DNA from 4 places in the Streptomyces sirii genome. Region 4 is predicted to be linked to each of the others. Evidence: riboswitches for the same ligand, from Rfam matches in the RefSeq annotation. Region 4 holds a riboswitch; each other region holds the start of a gene.
What was found. A riboswitch is a leader RNA that binds a small molecule or an ion and turns the genes downstream of it on or off. The one in region 4 is predicted to bind cobalamin.
Positions count from the first base shown of each region.

Region 1: it holds a riboswitch for cobalamin, as region 4 does, so the genes downstream of both, cobN (cobaltochelatase subunit CobN) here and WAB15_RS13300 (HoxN/HupN/NixA family nickel/cobalt transporter) in region 4, are expected to answer to the same signal.
Region 2: it holds a riboswitch for cobalamin, as region 4 does, so the genes downstream of both, WAB15_RS10670 (cobalamin biosynthesis protein) here and WAB15_RS13300 (HoxN/HupN/NixA family nickel/cobalt transporter) in region 4, are expected to answer to the same signal.
Region 3: it holds a riboswitch for cobalamin, as region 4 does, so the genes downstream of both, WAB15_RS24195 (FecCD family ABC transporter permease) here and WAB15_RS13300 (HoxN/HupN/NixA family nickel/cobalt transporter) in region 4, are expected to answer to the same signal.

Region 1 is NZ_CP147982.1:4,572,928-4,577,075, reverse strand. Features, by position in the region: gene WAB15_RS20490 (precorrin-8X methylmutase) at 1-543, opposite strand, end outside; gene cobG (precorrin-3B synthase) at 540-1,907, opposite strand; cobalamin riboswitch at 2,070-2,223, shown strand; gene cobN (cobaltochelatase subunit CobN) at 2,259-4,148, shown strand, end outside.
Region 2 is NZ_CP147982.1:2,343,778-2,347,925, reverse strand. Features, by position in the region: gene WAB15_RS10680 (putative cobaltochelatase) at 1-99, opposite strand, end outside; gene WAB15_RS10675 (cobyric acid synthase) at 149-1,714, opposite strand; gene WAB15_RS10670 (cobalamin biosynthesis protein) at 1,711-2,694, opposite strand; cobalamin riboswitch at 2,815-2,965, opposite strand; gene WAB15_RS10665 (hypothetical protein) at 3,168-3,608, shown strand; gene WAB15_RS10660 (caspase family protein) at 3,614-4,148, shown strand, end outside.
Region 3 is NZ_CP147982.1:5,340,840-5,344,987, forward strand. Features, by position in the region: gene WAB15_RS24185 (ABC transporter substrate-binding protein) at 1-92, opposite strand, end outside; gene WAB15_RS24190 (ABC transporter ATP-binding protein) at 101-910, opposite strand; gene WAB15_RS24195 (FecCD family ABC transporter permease) at 910-1,953, opposite strand; cobalamin riboswitch at 2,077-2,207, opposite strand; gene WAB15_RS24200 (FABP family protein) at 2,200-2,787, opposite strand; gene WAB15_RS24205 (DsrE family protein) at 3,128-3,493, shown strand; gene WAB15_RS24210 (hypothetical protein) at 3,610-3,840, opposite strand; gene WAB15_RS24215 (DUF1416 domain-containing protein) at 4,052-4,148, opposite strand, start outside.
Region 4 is NZ_CP147982.1:2,950,376-2,954,523, forward strand. Features, by position in the region: gene WAB15_RS13290 (MarR family winged helix-turn-helix transcriptional regulator) at 1-381, shown strand, start outside; gene WAB15_RS13295 (alpha/beta fold hydrolase) at 538-1,386, shown strand; cobalamin riboswitch at 1,522-1,736, shown strand; gene WAB15_RS13300 (HoxN/HupN/NixA family nickel/cobalt transporter) at 1,767-2,918, shown strand; gene WAB15_RS13305 (VOC family protein) at 2,949-3,449, opposite strand; gene WAB15_RS13310 (4-oxalocrotonate tautomerase family protein) at 3,819-4,034, opposite strand.

The DNA.
Region 1 (4,148 bases), 1.6 Mb from region 4:
CGACGGGTGGGCGATCAGCGCGTCCTTGGACTCCGCCGCGCCGATGAAGCCGACGGGTATGCCGAGGACGGCGGCAGGGCGGGGTGCCCCCTCCTCGATCATCTCCAGCAGCCGGAAGAGCGCGGTGGGCGCGTTGCCGACGGCCACCACGGCGCCCTCCATGCGGTCACGCCACAGCTCCAGCGCGGCGGCGCTGCGGGTGGTGCCCATCCGGGCGGCCAGCTCCGGCACCGACGGGTCGGCGAGCGTGCACAGCACCTCGTTGTCGGCCGGCAGCCGCTTGCGGGTGACGCCGCTGGCGACCATGTTGGCGTCGCACAGGATCGGCGCACCGGCGCGCAGCGCCTTGCGGGCGTTGGCCACCACCTCGGGGGTGAACGCCAGATCGCGTACGAGGTCGACCATGCCGCAGGCGTGGATCATCCGGACCGCCACCCGACTGACGTCGGCGGGCAGCCCGGCGAGGTCCGCCTCGGCGCGGATCGTGGCGAAGGACTGGCGGTAGATCGCCGCACCGTCCTTCTCGTAGTCGAAGGCGGTCACTGTGGCCTCGTTTCTTGTGTTGCTGGTGGTGCATCCGGCCGTACGACCGATATCTGGTAGCCGTCGGCCGTTGCCAGGACGTCGACCCAGGTGCCGTGAGGGTGGCCGCAGCGGCGCTCGCAGCCGGACCAGTGGACGGGCGCGCCGCCCGCCCAGGCGGCCGGGGCCGGGCCGCCGTCCGGCGTCCGCGCGCCCGCGGCGACCGCGGCCGCGGCGTCCGCGCGGACGTCCGTAAGGGACTTGGCGCAGCCGGGGCGGCCGGTGCACGCGCCGAGGCGGTGCCAGGGAGAGGACGGGTCGGTGACCAGGCCGGCGGCGGACAGCTCGGCCGACCGGGCGGCGGCCGCGGCGGCCGGCAGACCGGGCAGGACGATTCCGCGCCAGGGCGTCAGGCGCAGTGCACCGGAGCCGTCCTGGGCGGCGATGGCGGTGAGCAGGCGCCACTGGGCGGTGCTCAGCCGGCCCAGCGGAGCCAGCACGCACAGGGCCCGGCGGCCGTCGGCGCCCTCGACCACCCCCGGGGTGGAGGAGTCCGGGAACTCCTCGGCGTGCGCGGTCACCGAGCGCAGAGCCCCTGCCCCGTCCGTCACATGCTCCGCCGTGATGCCCGCCGCTCGTAGCCGCTCGGCGACGTGCCGGGCCGTCAGCGTGTGCTCGTCCGGCAGTTCGCGGATCCGCCAGGCGCCGCTACCGCTCGCCGCGGCGGTGTCCAGGAACGTCAGGGCGGCGGTGAGCGCGGCGCGCGGTGCGTCCGGGCCGGCGATCCGCAGCGCCGCCGGATCGTCACCGACCCGCAGCAGCGCGGTGCCACCGGCGCCGGAGCCGGTCCGCCCGGCCACCGTGGAGGGTTCTGCGACCAAGCTCACATCCCCGCCCAGCGCCGCCACATCGCCCCGTCCGTCGTCCAGGACGAAGAGGAAACGGCCGGACAGCGCGGTCGCCGACCGGCTCGCGCAGAGCGAAGAGTCCAGGTCACGGGCCCACAACCGCACGTCAGCAGGGGTGTGCCGGTCCAGCCCGGCCAGCGGGGAGGCGAGGATGTTGCGGATGCGTTCGTGGTGTTCGGAGGGGAGCAGACCGGCGTCGCGCAGCAGAGCGGCGAGCGGGCCGCCGCAGTCCTCGGCAAGGCCGCGCAGTTCCACGTTCCCCCGGGACGTCAGGGAGAGCCGGCCGTCCCCGAGAGTGTCCGCGGCGTCGGCCAACGCCTCGGCCTGACGTACCGTCAAGTCACCTGCGACTACCCGCACTCGGGCCAGTCGCCCGTCGGCCGCCGGGTGCAGCCGCAGCGCCCCCGGGCAGGCGTCACCGCGGTCCCGTAGGGGCGGTTCGGACCCCAGGGGCCGGATCGAGGGGGAGGGCGGCATGGCGGCGAGCATACCCACGACGCCGGGCGGCCGATCCGGGGCGGATCCGGCCACGGACCGGTCGCCGACCGGCCACCTACGCGGCCGCGGACCCGGCCCGGGCGGAGCGGAGCGGTCCGCGGCGGTCGGCCCCAGGGCCCGCTTACCTTGGCCGTCCGCAGCCCTTACTATGCAGGTCGGTGGGTCGGCTGGCCCACCGGACGCCAGCGACGGCGCCCAAGGGAGGAAGCCCGGTGAGAATCCGGCGCGGTCCCGCCACTGTGAACCCGGCCGGCGCCGGGTGAGCCAGGAACTCCCGCCGTCCATACGACCACCCGGGGCGCGGACACCCCGAGGAAGGCCTGCGCTCGCATGCTTCTGCTGCTGTCGACCTCCGACACCGACCTGCTCAGCGCCCGCGCGGCCACGGGCCCGGTGCCGTACCGTCTCGCCAACCCCGCCCGCCTCGACGTGGCCGAGCTGCCCGCGCTGCTGGAGGGCACCGACCTCGTCGTCGTACGCCTCCTCGGCGGCATCCGCGCCTGGCAGGAGGGGCTGGACCTGCTGCTCGCCGAGGACCAGCACCGGCCGGTCGTCGTGCTCACCGGTGAACAGGCCCCCGACGCCCAGCTCATGGAGCAGTCCACGGTCCCCGTCGGCATCGCGGCCGAGGCGCACGCCTACCTCGCGCACGGCGGCCCCGCCAACCTCGACCAGCTCGCCCGATTCCTCTCCGACACCGTCCTGCTGACCGGCCACGGCTTCGAGCCGCCGGCGCCCGCGCCCACCTGGGGCCCCCTCGACCGGGAGAGCCGCAACGACAGCGGCCCGCTGGTCGCCGTGCTCTACTACCGCGCTCACCACATGAGCGGCAACACCGCCTTCGTGCGGACCCTGTGCGAGCAGATCGAGGCGGCCGGCGGCCGCGCCCGCCCGCTCTTCGTCGCCTCGCTGCGCGCACCCGAGGCGGAGCTGATCGACGCCCTCCGCCCGGCCGACGCGATCGTCACCACCGTCCTGGCCGCCGGCGGCACCAAGCCCGCCGAGGCCTCCGCCGGCGGCGACGACGAGTCCTGGGACGCGGGCGCGCTCGCCGCGCTCGACGTGCCGATCCTCCAGGCCCTGTGCCTGACCGGATCGCGCAGCGCCTGGGAGGAGAACGACGAGGGGCTGTCCCCCCTGGACGCCGCCAGCCAGATCGCCGTCCCCGAGTTCGACGGGCGTCTGATCACCGTCCCGTTCTCCTTCAAGGAGGTCGACGAGGACGGTCTGCCGGTGTACGTCGCCGACCCCGAGCGCGCCGCCCGCGTCGCCGGCATCGCCGTACGCCACGCCCGGCTGCGCCACATCCCGGCCGGCGACAAGCGCCTGGCGCTGGTGCTCTCCGCCTACCCGACCAAGCACTCCCGCATCGGCAACGCCGTCGGCCTGGACACCCCGGCCAGCGCGGTCGCTCTGCTGCGCCGCCTCCGGGCGGAGGGCTACGACTTCGGCGACGAGACCGCCGAGCCCGTCCCCGGTCTGGAGTCCGGCGACGGCGACGAGCTGATCTACGCCCTCATCGAGGCCGGCGGCCACGACCAGGAGTGGCTCACCGAGGAGCAGCTGTCCCGCAACCCGGTCCGCATCCCGGCCGCGGACTACCGGCGCTGGTACGCCACGCTGCCGCAGGAGCTGCGCGACGCCGTCGAGGAGCACTGGGGGCCGGCGCCGGGCGAGATGTTCCTCGACCGCAGCCACACGGGCGAGCCGGGCCGCGACCCCGACGGCGACATCGTCCTGGCCGCCCTGCGCCGCGGCAATCTCCTGATCCTCATCCAGCCGCCGCGCGGCTTCGGCGAGAACCCGATCGCGATCTACCACGACCCCGATCTGCCCCCCTCGCACCACTACTTGGCGGCCTACCGCTGGATCGCGGCCTCCCAGGAGGACGGCGGCTTCGGCGCCGACGCCATGGTCCACCTGGGCAAGCACGGCAACCTGGAGTGGCTGCCCGGCAAGAACGCGGGACTGTCCGCCGCCTGCGGCCCGGACGCCGCGCTCGGCGACCTCCCGCTCGTCTACCCCTTCCTGGTCAACGACCCGGGCGAGGGCACCCAGGCCAAGCGCCGGGTCCACGCCACCCTCGTCGACCATCTCGTCCCGCCGATGGCCCGCGCCGAGTCCTACGGCGACATCGCGCGCCTGGAGCAGCTGCTCGACGAGTACGCGGCGATCTCCTCCATGGACCCGGCCAAGCTGCCCGCGATCCGCTCCCAGATC
Region 2 (4,148 bases), 610 kb from region 4:
GGGGCTCACCGCGTTCAGCAGCAGCGCGAGCCGCAGGTCGTCCATCCCCACGACCGCGGTGAAGGGGTACTGCGGGGTCGTGTTGTGCACCGTTGTCATGCCTTGTCATCCTCCACGTCGCCGGCCCGATCCGTCCCATGCGTACCCCTCATGGCGCCCCCGGAGGCACGAACGGCAGCCCCTCCGGCACCCCTTCCTCGATCAGCCGGAGCAGCGCGTCGGTGTCCGCGTGCTCCTCGATCAGATCGCCCAGCCGGTCCAGCTGCTCCTCGCGCAGACCGGCGAAGCTCGTGTCGGGGGCCGGGACGAAGGCCCGCCCCGCGTCCGCCGCCACCCGCCGCAGGAACGCCCGGCGGAAGCCGTCGCTCTCCAGCGAGCCGTGCCAGTGCGTGCCCCATACGGAGCCGACCCGGCAGCCGTCGAGGCCGTGCCCTCGGCCATCGGACATGAACGCCTCGTCGCCGCCGGTCACTTCGGCGACGCCGTGGTGGATCTCGTACCCCTCCACCGGCTCGCCCAGCGCCACGCCGGCCGGCCGCGCGAGGGTCTTCTCCGCCGCGAACCGCACCCGTACGGGCAGCAGTCCCAGTCCTTCGACCGTGCCCGCCCTCGACTCGACCTCGTCCTCGATGCGCTCGCCCAGCATCTGGAAGCCGCCGCAGATACCCAGCACCGGGCGGCCCTCGGCGGCCCGCCGGACGATCGCGTCCGCGAGGCCGCGCTCGCGCAGCCACGCAAGCGCCCGGACGGTGCCCCGGGTCCCCGGCAGCACCACCAGATCCGCGTCGGCCAGTTCCTCGGCCCGGTCCACGAACCGCACCACCACGCCCGGTTCGGCGGCCAGCGCGTCCACGTCCGTGAAGTTCGACATCAGCGGGACGGCGGCGACCGCGACCCGCAGCACATCGGCGCCGTGCGGCGGCGCCACCACGCTCTCGCGGACCGCACCGCGCAGTGAGAACCGCAGGCCGTCCTCCTCGTCGATGCCCAGCCCGTGCGCGAACGGCAGCACGCCCAGCGTCGGCCGCCCGCTCAGACGCCGCATCATCTCCAGGCCGGGCTCCAAAAGCGTCACATCGCCCCGGAACTTGTTGACGAGGTACCCCGCCACCAGCGCCTGGTCCTCCTTCGACAGCAGCGCGGTGGTGCCGAAGAAGGACGCGAACACCCCGCCGCGGTCGATGTCGCCGACCACGACGACCGGTATCCGGGCGGCCCGGGCGATGCCCATGTTGACGATGTCGGTGCGCCGCAGGTTGATCTCGGCGGGGCTGCCGGCGCCCTCGCAGATCACCGCGTCATGGGTACGCCGCAGCTCGGCCAGGCAGTCGGTCACCGTGCCGAGCAACTGCTCCTGCCGGCCCGCGTGGTAGCCGCGGGCACTGAGCTCGCCGACCGGCTTGCCCAGCAGCACCACCTGGCTGCTGCGGTCGCCGCCCGGCTTGAGCAGCACGGGGTTCATCAGCGCGGTCGGCTCCACCCGCGCCGCGGCGGCCTGCATCGCCTGGGCCCGGCCGATCTCCGCGCCCTCGCGCGTGACGAACGAGTTCAGCGACATGTTCTGCGCCTTGAAGGGCGCCACCCGCACGCCCTGGCGCACCAGCCAGCGGCAGATCCCCGCCGTCACCACGCTCTTGCCGGCGTCCGACGTCGTACCGGCCACCAACAGGCCCCCGCCGACGGTCCCGCCGGACACCTTGCTCCGCCCGTTCACCGGCTCTTCCTCCCGCTCCCGCGGCGCGCCGCGCTCCTGTGGGACACCGCGCCCGCCACCAGCCGCCCCGCCACCGTCGTCGCCAGCGCCAGCGCGCTCACCTTCCGCGACAGCCGTACCGCCCGCTCGATGTCGCCCGCCGCGACCGGCCGCGCCCCGCCGTTGAGCACCGGGCGGTGCTCGACCCGCCCGCCGTACGCCAGCGTGCCGCCCAGTCGGACGCCCAGCGCACCCGCGAACGACGCCTCCACCGGGCCCGCGTTGGGGCTCGGGTGCGCCCCGCCGTCCGCCCGCCAGGCCCGCAGCGCGCCGCGCCGGTCGGGGCCGGCGAGCACGGCCAGGGTGGCCGTCAACCGGGAGCCGGGCCAGCCGGCGAGGTCGTCGAGCCGGGCCGAGGCCCAGCCGAAGCGGCGGTGGCGCGGCGACTTGTGACCCACCATCGCGTCCAGCGTGTTCACCGCCCGGAACGCCACCAGGCCGGGCACCCCGCCGAGCGCGCCCCACACCAGGGCGCCCACCACCGCGTCCGAGGTGTTCTCGGCGACCGACTCCACCACCGCGCGGGCCAACTGGGGCCCGTCCAGCGCCTGCGGATCGCGCCCGCACAGATGCGGCAGCCGCTCCCGCGCCACGTCCAGATCGCCCGCCGTGAGCGCTCCGCCGACGGCGCGTGCCTCCCGGCCCAGCGAGGTGCCGCCCAGCACGGCCCAGACCGTCGCCGCGGTCAGTGCGACCCGGGCGCCGCGGGAGCGTCCCGCGGCGCGCTGGAGCAGGGCGGCTCCGGCGGCCGCACCGCCCGCGCACAGCACGGCATGTGCCGCGCCGTACCCGCGGTGGTCGCGCCACAGCCGGCGCTCCACGGCGCCCGCGGCCCGGCCGAACGCGGCCACCGGATGGCCGCGCCGCGGATCCGCCGCGATCAGGTCGGCGAGGAAGCCCAGGGCCGCGCCGCACGCGTATCCCGCGTGTTCGCCGCGCATCGGGTCAGACCGCCGGAAGGGGCCCTGTGGGGCCGTGCAGTGGTGCTCTCGAAGGGCAGCCGGGCATGGCGGTATGTCCTCACTCAGGGTCCGCGCCCTGGCTCGACGTGACGGCGACAAGAGTCTCCTGGCTCCCGGATCGGCGTGGCCCCCGGCCTTCCAGTCCTGGTACGCCGTCAGACGTACGCGAGGCGGACCGTGGCCTTCGCTGGAGGAACGCTCCCCGGTGACAGTGGCGGGACCGCGCCGGATTCTCACCGGACTTCCTCATCTGTCGCCGATTGGCTCCGGCAGTCCACCACGCCCCGCGAACGCCCGTCAACTCATCCTTGACCTGCGACGCTGCCCCGTGGCAGGCGCTGTGGCACACGCCACAGGGTGGCGGCCGCGTCACAGACGGTTGCCTGAGCCCCTGATCCCACGTCACTATCTGTTGCACGGGGGCGAAGGGGCCGCCGGAAGGGGGCTGGGGGATGCCGGAGAGCGCCGGTCATCACGAGATCCGCATCAGGATCACGGGGACGAACAATCCGCAGCAGGACATCGACGACCTCCAGGTGTGGCTGGAGCGCGAACCCTGGCTGAGCCGCCGGGACCACACGTGGGAGCAGCGGCCGCGCCCCGCCCAGGACGCGGCCGGCACGGACGGCGCCGCCGCGGCCGGCCCCGGCGACATGGCCGTGGGAGTGGACGACCTGATCCTGGTGATCGTCGGCGCGGTCGCCGCCGAGGTCACGAAGGGGCTGGGCATCGCCCTGCGGGAGTGGCTGCGGCGCCGCAAGGAGGAGCGGGCCGAGGGCGAGGCGCCCGCCGTCGACGCCGGCACGGGCGGTGAGCTGCAGGCGGTCGGCGACACCGACCGCCCCGATCCGGGCGGACCGGCACGTGAGGGCGGCAGCACCGGCGAGGGCTGACCCGGATGTCCGAATACGACGCGCGGGGAAAGATCAACCGGGCGCTGCTGGTCTGTGTCCATGACTACACGACCCTGACCGGCCTGCCGGCGGTGGAGGACAACGCCACCGAGCTGCGGCGGGCGCTGACCGCCACGGACCTGTTCACCGCCGACGAGGTCGAGCTCTGCCGCCCCGCGGAGCCCTGGGAGCTGGGGCAGGCCCTCAAGGCCGCCGCCGACGAGGCCCGCGGTCTGCTGCTGGTGCACTTCTCCGGCCACGGCCGGGTCGGCAGCGACGGCGGCGATCTGCAGCTGATGGTCGGCGCCTCGGTGCCCCGGCAGAGCCACACCACCGTCTCCTGGCAGGACATGGTGCTCTCCTGCCTCGACAACGCGCGGGCCGAGCGCATCGTGATCGTCCTGGAGTGCTGCTACGCCGGCAACGCCGACGGCGCCTTCCACTCCCTGCGCAAGCCCGTGTCGCTGCTGATGGCCGCCCAGCCCAACCGCCGGATCTTCAGCGGCGACGAGCCGGCCGGCGGCAGCCTCTTCACCCGCG
Region 3 (4,148 bases), 2.4 Mb from region 4:
CCGGCGGCGCGGTCCGGGGCGACCTCGGCCCCGCAGCCGGTCAGGGCGAGGGCGAGGACGGCGAGCAGGGCGGCCGGGCGGTGGATGCGCATGGTGGTCCTCACGGGGTGGTCGGGGCGATGCGGTCGAAGAGCAGTTGCACGGCGCCGGATTCGGGGTGCGTGACGCGGTGCGCGCGGACGTGGAAGACCTCGGCGAGCAGCTCCTCGGTCAGTACGTCGTGCGGGGCGCCGGAGGCGACGATGCGGCCGCCGGCGACGACGTACAGCTCGTCGCAGTGGACGGCGGCCAGATTGAGGTCGTGCAGGGCGGCGAGCACGGTCACCCCGCCCTCGGCCCCGTCCCCGGGGCGCCCCCAGCCCCGTACGAGCGCGAGCACCTCCAACTGCTGTGCGATGTCGAGGTGGTTGGTGGGCTCGTCGAGCACCAGCACCCTGGGCCGCTGGGCCAGCGCGCGGGCGATCAGCACCCGCTGCTTCTCGCCGCCGGACAGGCTCGTAAAGCCGCGGTCGGCCAGGTGACCGGTGCCGGTGCGCGACAGCGCCGCCGCACAGATCTCCCGGTCGGCGGCGCCGGGGCGCCCGGAGCCGCCGCGCTGGTGCGGCAGCCGCCCCATCGCGACGACCTCGGCGGCGGTGAAGTCGAAGTCGGTGGCGGTCTCCTGGGGGAGCACGGCCAGGCGCCGGGCCTGCTCGCGGGCGGTCATGGCGGCCAGCTCGGCGCCGTCGAGCCGTACGGTGCCGGCGGACGGGCGCAGCGCGCGGTAGACGCAGCGCAGCAGGGTGGACTTGCCGCTGCCGTTGGGGCCGACCAGCCCGATGAACCGGCCGCTGCCCGCGCGCAGGGTGATGTCGGACAGGAGGCGGACGCCCGCCACGTCCACCGACACGTCCTCGATGTCGACCCGCATCAGGCACCGCCCGAGAAGCTGTAGCCGCGCCGCCGCATCAGCGCGATGAAGCAGGGCACGCCGATCACGGCGGTGATCACCCCGACCGGCAGTTCGACGGGTGCCAGCAGCACCCGGGACAGGGTGTCCACCCACACCAGCAGCACCGCCCCGAGCAGCGGAGCGACGGCCAGCACCCGGCGGTGGTCGGCACCGACCAGCATCCGGGCCACATGCGGCACCATCAGCCCGACGAAGCCGATCGCGCCGCTGACCGCGACCACCGCGCCGGTGACGGCGGCCGCGATCACGAACAGCTCGCGGCGCATCCGACCGGCGTCCACGCCCAGGGCGGCGGCCGTCTCGTCCCCCATGGCCAGCGCGTTCAGCCGGCCCGCGGTCAGCAGCAGACGGGCCAGCGCGGCGGCCACCGCGACCGCGGCGATCGGCAGCGAGCCCCAGCCGGCCCCGCTCAGGCTCCCCAGCAGCCACATCATCGCCGAGCGGGCCGCCTCGCCGCGGTCGGCGGTGAAGACCATCAAGGTGGTGAGGGCGGAGAAGCCGTAGTACATCGCGGTGCCGGTCAGCACCAGCCGCAGCGGGGTCAGCCCATGGGCGGTGCGGGCCGCCGCGTACACCAGGGCCATGGCCAGCAGCGCGGAGGCGAACGCCGACGCCGACAGCGCCCAGACGCCCAGTGCGCCCAGCGCCCCGAAGAGCAGGACGGCGTTGGCGCCGACGGCCGCGCCGGAGGAGATGCCGAGGACGAACGGGTCGGCGAGGGCGTTGCGGACCAGCGCCTGGACGGCGACGCCGACGCCGGCCAGCCCGGCGCCGACGACCGCGGCCAGCAGCGCCCGGGGGAAGCGCAGCTGCCACACGATGGTGTACGGGGCGACCTCGTCGGGCGCGAGGGTGCCGCCGGTCAGCCCGGCACCGAGGTAGCGCAGCACCTGCGCCCAGCTCACCCCGGCGGCGCCGAGGCCGACGCCGCACAGCAGGGAGCAGAGGAGGACGGCGCACAGCGCGGCCACCAGGGGGGTGGTTCGGGCGGGGGGTGCCAAGGGACCTGCGCCTTCGGCTCGGGCCGAGGGCGCAGGGAAGGGAGCGGCGGCCGGAGCGCCCCGGCTCACACCGGGAGGCGCCCGAAGGCAACGGCGGCGTCCCCTCGCAGTCCACGGCGAGTTGAAAGGATCGGGCGCCGCCGCGGGCGATCGGGCTTGCGGAAGGGGTCTTCCGCTTACCGTTGCGGGTCAGCGCCGGACTCTCACCGGACTTCCCCCGCGGGGCGCGTCACACGAAAGGGCCGGTCAGCCCTGGTACGGGGTGCCGTCCGGGTTGAAGAAGGCGACCCCGTCCGGCATGTCGTCGGGCAGGCTCTCGGCCCACTCCTTCAGACCGGCGACCTTCTTCAGGTGCGCCGACATGTACGGGCGCAGCGGCACGTCCGGGGTGGACTTCTCGCCGACCCACATCAGGTCGCCCTTGACGTAGCCGTAGAGCCGCTTGCCGCCGCTGTACGGGCCGGAGGCGGCGGTGCGGGCGACGGCGTCGGTGGCCAGGTCGATCTGCGGCTTCTTGTCGGCCAGCTCGCCGTACCAGACCTCCACCACGCCCTGGTCGCGGATCATGACGATCTCGACCTTGCGGTCCGCGTCGACGCGCCAGTAGCCGCTCTCGGTCTCCAGTGGGCGGACCTTGTTGCCCTCGCCGTCGAGCACCCAGCTGTGCGAGGTGTACTCCAGGAAGTCGCGGCCGTCGTGGGCGAAGACGACCTCCTGCCCGAAGTTGCACTTCTCGGTGCCGGGGAAGTCGGCGACGCCGGCGCCCTCCCAGCGGCCGAGGAGGAAGGCGAGCGGCACCAAGGCCGGGTTCAGGTCGGACGGGATCTCGATCATGACAGCTCAGGCGATCTATTGAGGGGGCAGTCGGCAGGGGTGCGCGAAGCGCTGCGGCGAAGGGCGGAGCTGGGCGGCGCGCAGGCCGCTCAGCGCTGGCCCTGGTACAGCTTCTTCCAGGTCAGACCGGCGAACGCGATCACGCCGACGCCGACCAGAACCAGCAGGGTGGTGAAGAATGCCTCAAGCACGAGCGCGCTCCTTGGACGGAGTGAGGGTGTAACGGACCGCCTGCGAGTCTAGTCGGCGCGGGGAACGGCGGCGCTGTGAGGTCGTCCCCCAAGCTCTAAAGGAGCAGAGGGCACCCGCATCGCGCCGGTGCCCGCTCTACTCTTGCCTTATGGCGAAGAAGCTCGTGATCAAGGTGACGGCGGGTGCGGACGCGCCCGAGCGCTGCTCGCAGGCGTTCACGGTGGCGGCGGTGGCGGTGGCCAGCGGCGTCGAGGTGTCGCTGTGGCTGACCGGGGAGTCGGTGTGGTTCGCGCTGCCGGGGCGGGCGGCCGAGTTCGAGCTGCCGCACGCCGCGCCGCTGCCGGAGCTGATCGACGGGATCCGCGCGGGCGGCGGGGCGATCACGGTGTGCACCCAGTGCGCGGCCCGGCGGAACATCGAGCAGAAGGACCTGATCGAGGGGGCGGGCATCGCCGGCTCCCAGCTCTTCGTCAGCGAGATCATGCCGGATGACGTGCAGGCGCTGGTGTACTGACCGTGGTCCCGACGGACGCGCACCGGGCGCTGGTGTACTGACCGTGGCCCCGACGGACGCGCACCGGGCGCTGGTGTACTGAGCGTGTCCGGCAGCCGGGCGCCGCGCCGGGCCGTCTACCGCGGATGCTTGTCGTCGCCCCGGTCGTCCAGCTCGCGCCACCAGCGGTCGGACTCGGGGTCGCCCGACTCGTCCCACCAGCGTTCGCCGGGCTCCCGGCGGTTGCCGATGATCGCCGCGATCGGCGGGATGACCATGGCGACCAGGCACATGCCCACCGCGGCCGGCACCGACCACAGCCGCACCACGCCCCACGCCAGCACGAAAAGCACCAGGCACACGCCCATCAGCACGAAGTAGCGGCGGTGGCGGCGCTCGGCGGGCGACCGGCGGCGGCTGTCCATAGCTCCACGGTAAGTCCGCGGCGAGGCGGAAAGAAGCCGCCGCGAAGGCCCGTTCCGTCCCCCCCGGGCACGCCGAAGGGCCGCACCCCCGCAAAGGCGTCCAAACCTCTGGGGTGCGGCCCTCCGGCCGTACGAAGGTGCCCGAAGGCCGCCGTCAGACGGCGATGGCGACCTCCGCCAGGCCGCCCTTCTGGGCGACGACGGTGCGGTCCGCGGTGCCGCCCGGGACCAGGGCGCGCAGCGTCCAGGTG
Region 4 (4,148 bases):
ACCGCCGGCGAACACGCACTGCTGGACGCCCTGCGCAGCGAAGGCCCCCGGACCGTGCCGCAGTTGGCCCGCTCGATGGGGCTCGACAGACAGCCGGTGCAGCGCTGGGTGAACCACGCCGCGGAGCTGGGCCTGGTCGTGACGGCACCCAACCCGGCACACCGCCGCTCCTCCCTGATCGAGCTCACCGCCGAGGGCGCGGCGGCGATACACGGGATCCAGGAGTTCGAGGCGACGGAGCTGCGGCGACGACTGGCCGACCTGCCCACCGAGGACGTCCGCACGACCCTGCACGTACTCGACCGACTCGGCGAGGAATTCCGGCACCTGGCGAACGGCTCACACGTTCCATCGGAGAATGCCGACATCAACGACAAGTAACAATGACGGCGACACCGCATCCATAAGCAACAAGCACGCAACTACTACCACCCACAACGCAAACTCCACCCACCCGACCAACCCCACCCACTCCGCCCAATCCATCCCAATCCCCACCCACTCCATGCACCTCACGCGCAAAGGACGGTCCGGAGCATGACCCGAGCAATCACCGACTGGTCCGAGGTCGACAACGGCCTCGTGCCGGTCGACGACGGCGAGCTGTTCTACGAGACGGCCGGCTCGGGCCCCGCGGTGGTACTGCTGCACGGCGGCATGCTCGACCAGCACATGTGGGACGAACAGTTCACCTGGCTGGTGAACTCCGGCCTTCGCGCGATCCGCTACGACTTCCGCGGCCACGGCCTGTCCTCCACGGTGGAGGGGGACTACGCCAACCACGACGACCTGTGCACCCTCCTGGACGTGCTCGACGCCCCCAGCGCCGTACTCGTCGGTCTCTCACACGGTGCGCGGGTCGCCCTCGACGCCGCGATAGCCCACCCGGACCGGGTGACGGCCCTCGCGCTCGCCTCCCCCGGCATCAGCGGCCGCGCCTTCACCGACCCCTTCGTCCTGGCGCACATCAAGGAGCAGGTGGCGGCCATCGGCGCACCGGACGGCGCGGAGCGCTATGTCGAGCACTTCCTGCGGATGTGGGTGGACGGTCCGCATCGCGAACCATCCACCGTGCACCCGGGGTTCCGCGAGCGGATGCGCGCCTCGGCCGAGGCCAATGTGGAGGTGCATGCCGACGGGCTGGGCGCCGGAATGCCCCTTGAGGTCGGGGCCGCGGACCGCCTGGGCGAGGTCCGGGTGCCGACGGTCGTCTTCGACGGCGACCTCGACAGTACGGACATCTCCGCCAACGCCCATGCCATAGCGCTGACCGTCCCCGGCGCCCGAAGAGTCCGCATACCGGGCGCTGCCCATATGGTCAATCTGGAGAACACCGCGCTCTTCGACCGCGAACTGCACGCCTTCCTCTCGTCCTTGGACTACTGACCATCCTCGGACTACCCCCGTGATGACCCGGCGCCCCCGTATACCGGCCTGCCGGCACTCCGACTCTCCCTGCGGCCACCGCCCATGAGACCGCCGCTGCCGCTGGTCCGCACCCCCGCCCGTCCTCCTCGGCAGATAGAGTGATCGAGCCGTGGTGATCGGGAAGACCGGTGCCGGACCTTGTGGTCCCAGGCCGGAGCGGCCCTCGCCACTGTGATCGGGGAGTTTCCAGCCCTTTCCGTATGCGCACGGCGTGTACGGCGCCACTGACCGCAGCCCGCGGCCGGGAAGGCGGGGACGGACGCGTGCACCCGTAAGCCAGGAGACCGGCCACGGCATCTCACGAACTGATCCACGAGGTGCTGGAGCGTGACCGCCGGATGGCCCTGTCCACCGATACCCCGAACACCCCTGCCCCCGCCGCGTTCCGCTGGCGCCGGCAGGACACCGTCCGTACCGCCGGCCTGATGGCCGTCATAGCCGGTCTGCACGTCGTCGCCTTCGGCGTGCTCTTCCTGCTCGTCGTCCCGCACCACTACTCCGTCGGAAGCCAGGTCTTCGGCGCCGGACTCGGCGTCACCGCATACACCCTCGGTATGCGGCACGCCTTCGACGCCGACCACATCGCCGCGATCGACAACACCACCCGCAAGCTGATGGCCGACGGCAAGCGGCCGGTCTCGGTGGGCTTCTGGTTCGCGCTCGGCCACTCCAGCGTGGTGGTCGTGATGGCCGCCCTCGTGGCCGGCGGCGCCCAGCTCGCCGGCACCCTGCTCAACGACGAATCCGGCACCCACCAGATCCTCGGCACCATCGGCACCACGGTCTCGGGGACGTTCCTCTACCTCATCGCGGCCCTCAACCTCATCGCACTGGCCGGGATCTGGCGGGTCTTCCGCGGTATGCGCGACGGCCGGTACGACGAGGCCGAGCTGGAGCAGCGCCTGGATTCACGCGGCTTCATGAACCGCTTCCTGGGGCGCTTCACCCGGTCGATCTCCCGCCCCGGCCAGATGTTCCCGCTCGGCTTCCTCTTCGGGCTCGGCTTCGACACCGCGACCGAGGTGACCCTGATGGTGATGGCGGGCAGCGGCGCCGCGGCCGGCCTGCCGTGGTACGCGATCCTGTGCCTGCCGCTGCTGTTCGCCGCCGGGATGAGCCTGTTCGACACCCTCGACGGCACGTTCATGAACTTCGCCTACCAGTGGGCGTTCTCCAACCCGGTGCGCAAGGTCTACTACAACCTCACCATCACCGGCCTGTCGATCGCCGTCGCCTTCTTCATCGGCACGATCGAGCTGGTGACCGTGCTGCACGACAAACTCGCCCTCAACGACCCGCTGACCGGCTGGATCTCCACCCTCGACCTCGACAACGTCGGCTTCATCATCGTCGGCCTGTTCGTCGTGGTGTGGGCCGCGGCGCTGGCGTACTGGCGACTGAGCGGCGTGGAGAAGCGCTGGGCGCAGCGAGCGGAGGCGGCGGACCGGGCGAAGGCGGCAGAGCAGCCGGCACCGGCGCCGGGCTCCTGAGGCACGGCGCGCGGGCCGCGCCTCCTCGTCTCACGTGGCCGAGCCGGCCGCGGCGCCCGTCACCAGATCCGGCCCCCAGCGCTTCAGCGCCACCGCCAGATCCAGCGGCCGCAGCCGGTCCGCCTGCTCCGGCCCCGGCCAGTCCTCCCGCGGAACCCGCCACATCACCTCGAACTCGTTGCCGTCCGGGTCCTTGGCGTAAAGGGACTTGGAGACGAGGTGGTCGGTGGCGCCGACCAGCGCACCGCGCTCACCCAGCCGTGCCTCGGCCGCGGCCAGTTCGCCGAGCGTGCCGACCTCCCAGGCCAGGTGGTACAGCCCGACCCGCCCAGCCTCCGGCCCCGGAGCATCCGCCCCCACCGCGAACAGCCCCAGGTCGTGATCGTTGAGCGAGCCGGGCGCACTGAGGAAGGCCGCCCGCCCCGGTATCTCCACATCCACGGTGAGCCCCAGCGCCCCACCGTAAAAATCAACAGCCCTCGCCACATCCCGGACATACAGCACCGCGTGATTGAGCCGCCGTACAGCCATGAACCCGCTCCCGTTCTCCCGCCACGACACCACGTGACCACTTACTTGAAACTTCAAGATACCGGGAACGATACACACCCCCACACCACAATCAACAGCCCCCGGAGCACCCCGCCCCCACCACCCCACCGCCCCCGGGTACGAAAGAGACCCCCGACTCAAACGAGTCGGGGGCCACCGACCTCACGGTCACCACTGTGGGCACAACAGGCTTCGAACCTGTCGCTGGTGGTGTCGGCCGGGCCGAAGGGAGGAGTCGGTGCTGAGCATGCCGGTCGTCGCCTGTGATGTCGCCGAGTAGGCACTCCAGGTCACGGATGTACTACTGCCCGGCAATCGACAGGAGCTCGAAGACTCGTGCCGGCTGGGCTAGCCGACCCTCTTGGCCTTAACGTCTTCGGCCGTCAGAGCCTTACCGCCGACTGCCCATTCGCCGCTGGGTGTCTCGGTGATCACGACGTGCGTCACCGGCCGCAGCGCCTCGCCCTCGATGGCGATCAACGCCTCGGAGACACCTTCGACCATCTTCTGCTTCTCTTCGGGCGTGAACACTCCTGCGATCACCTTGATGTCGATGAATGGCATCGGATGCCTCCCACATGATGGCGAGATCGAGCCGTCTTGCCGCTCTGGATACCAGGGCCGAATGCGGTGGGGTTTCGCCAGCGAAGACGCACCGCTTCACTGCTTCTCATGGCC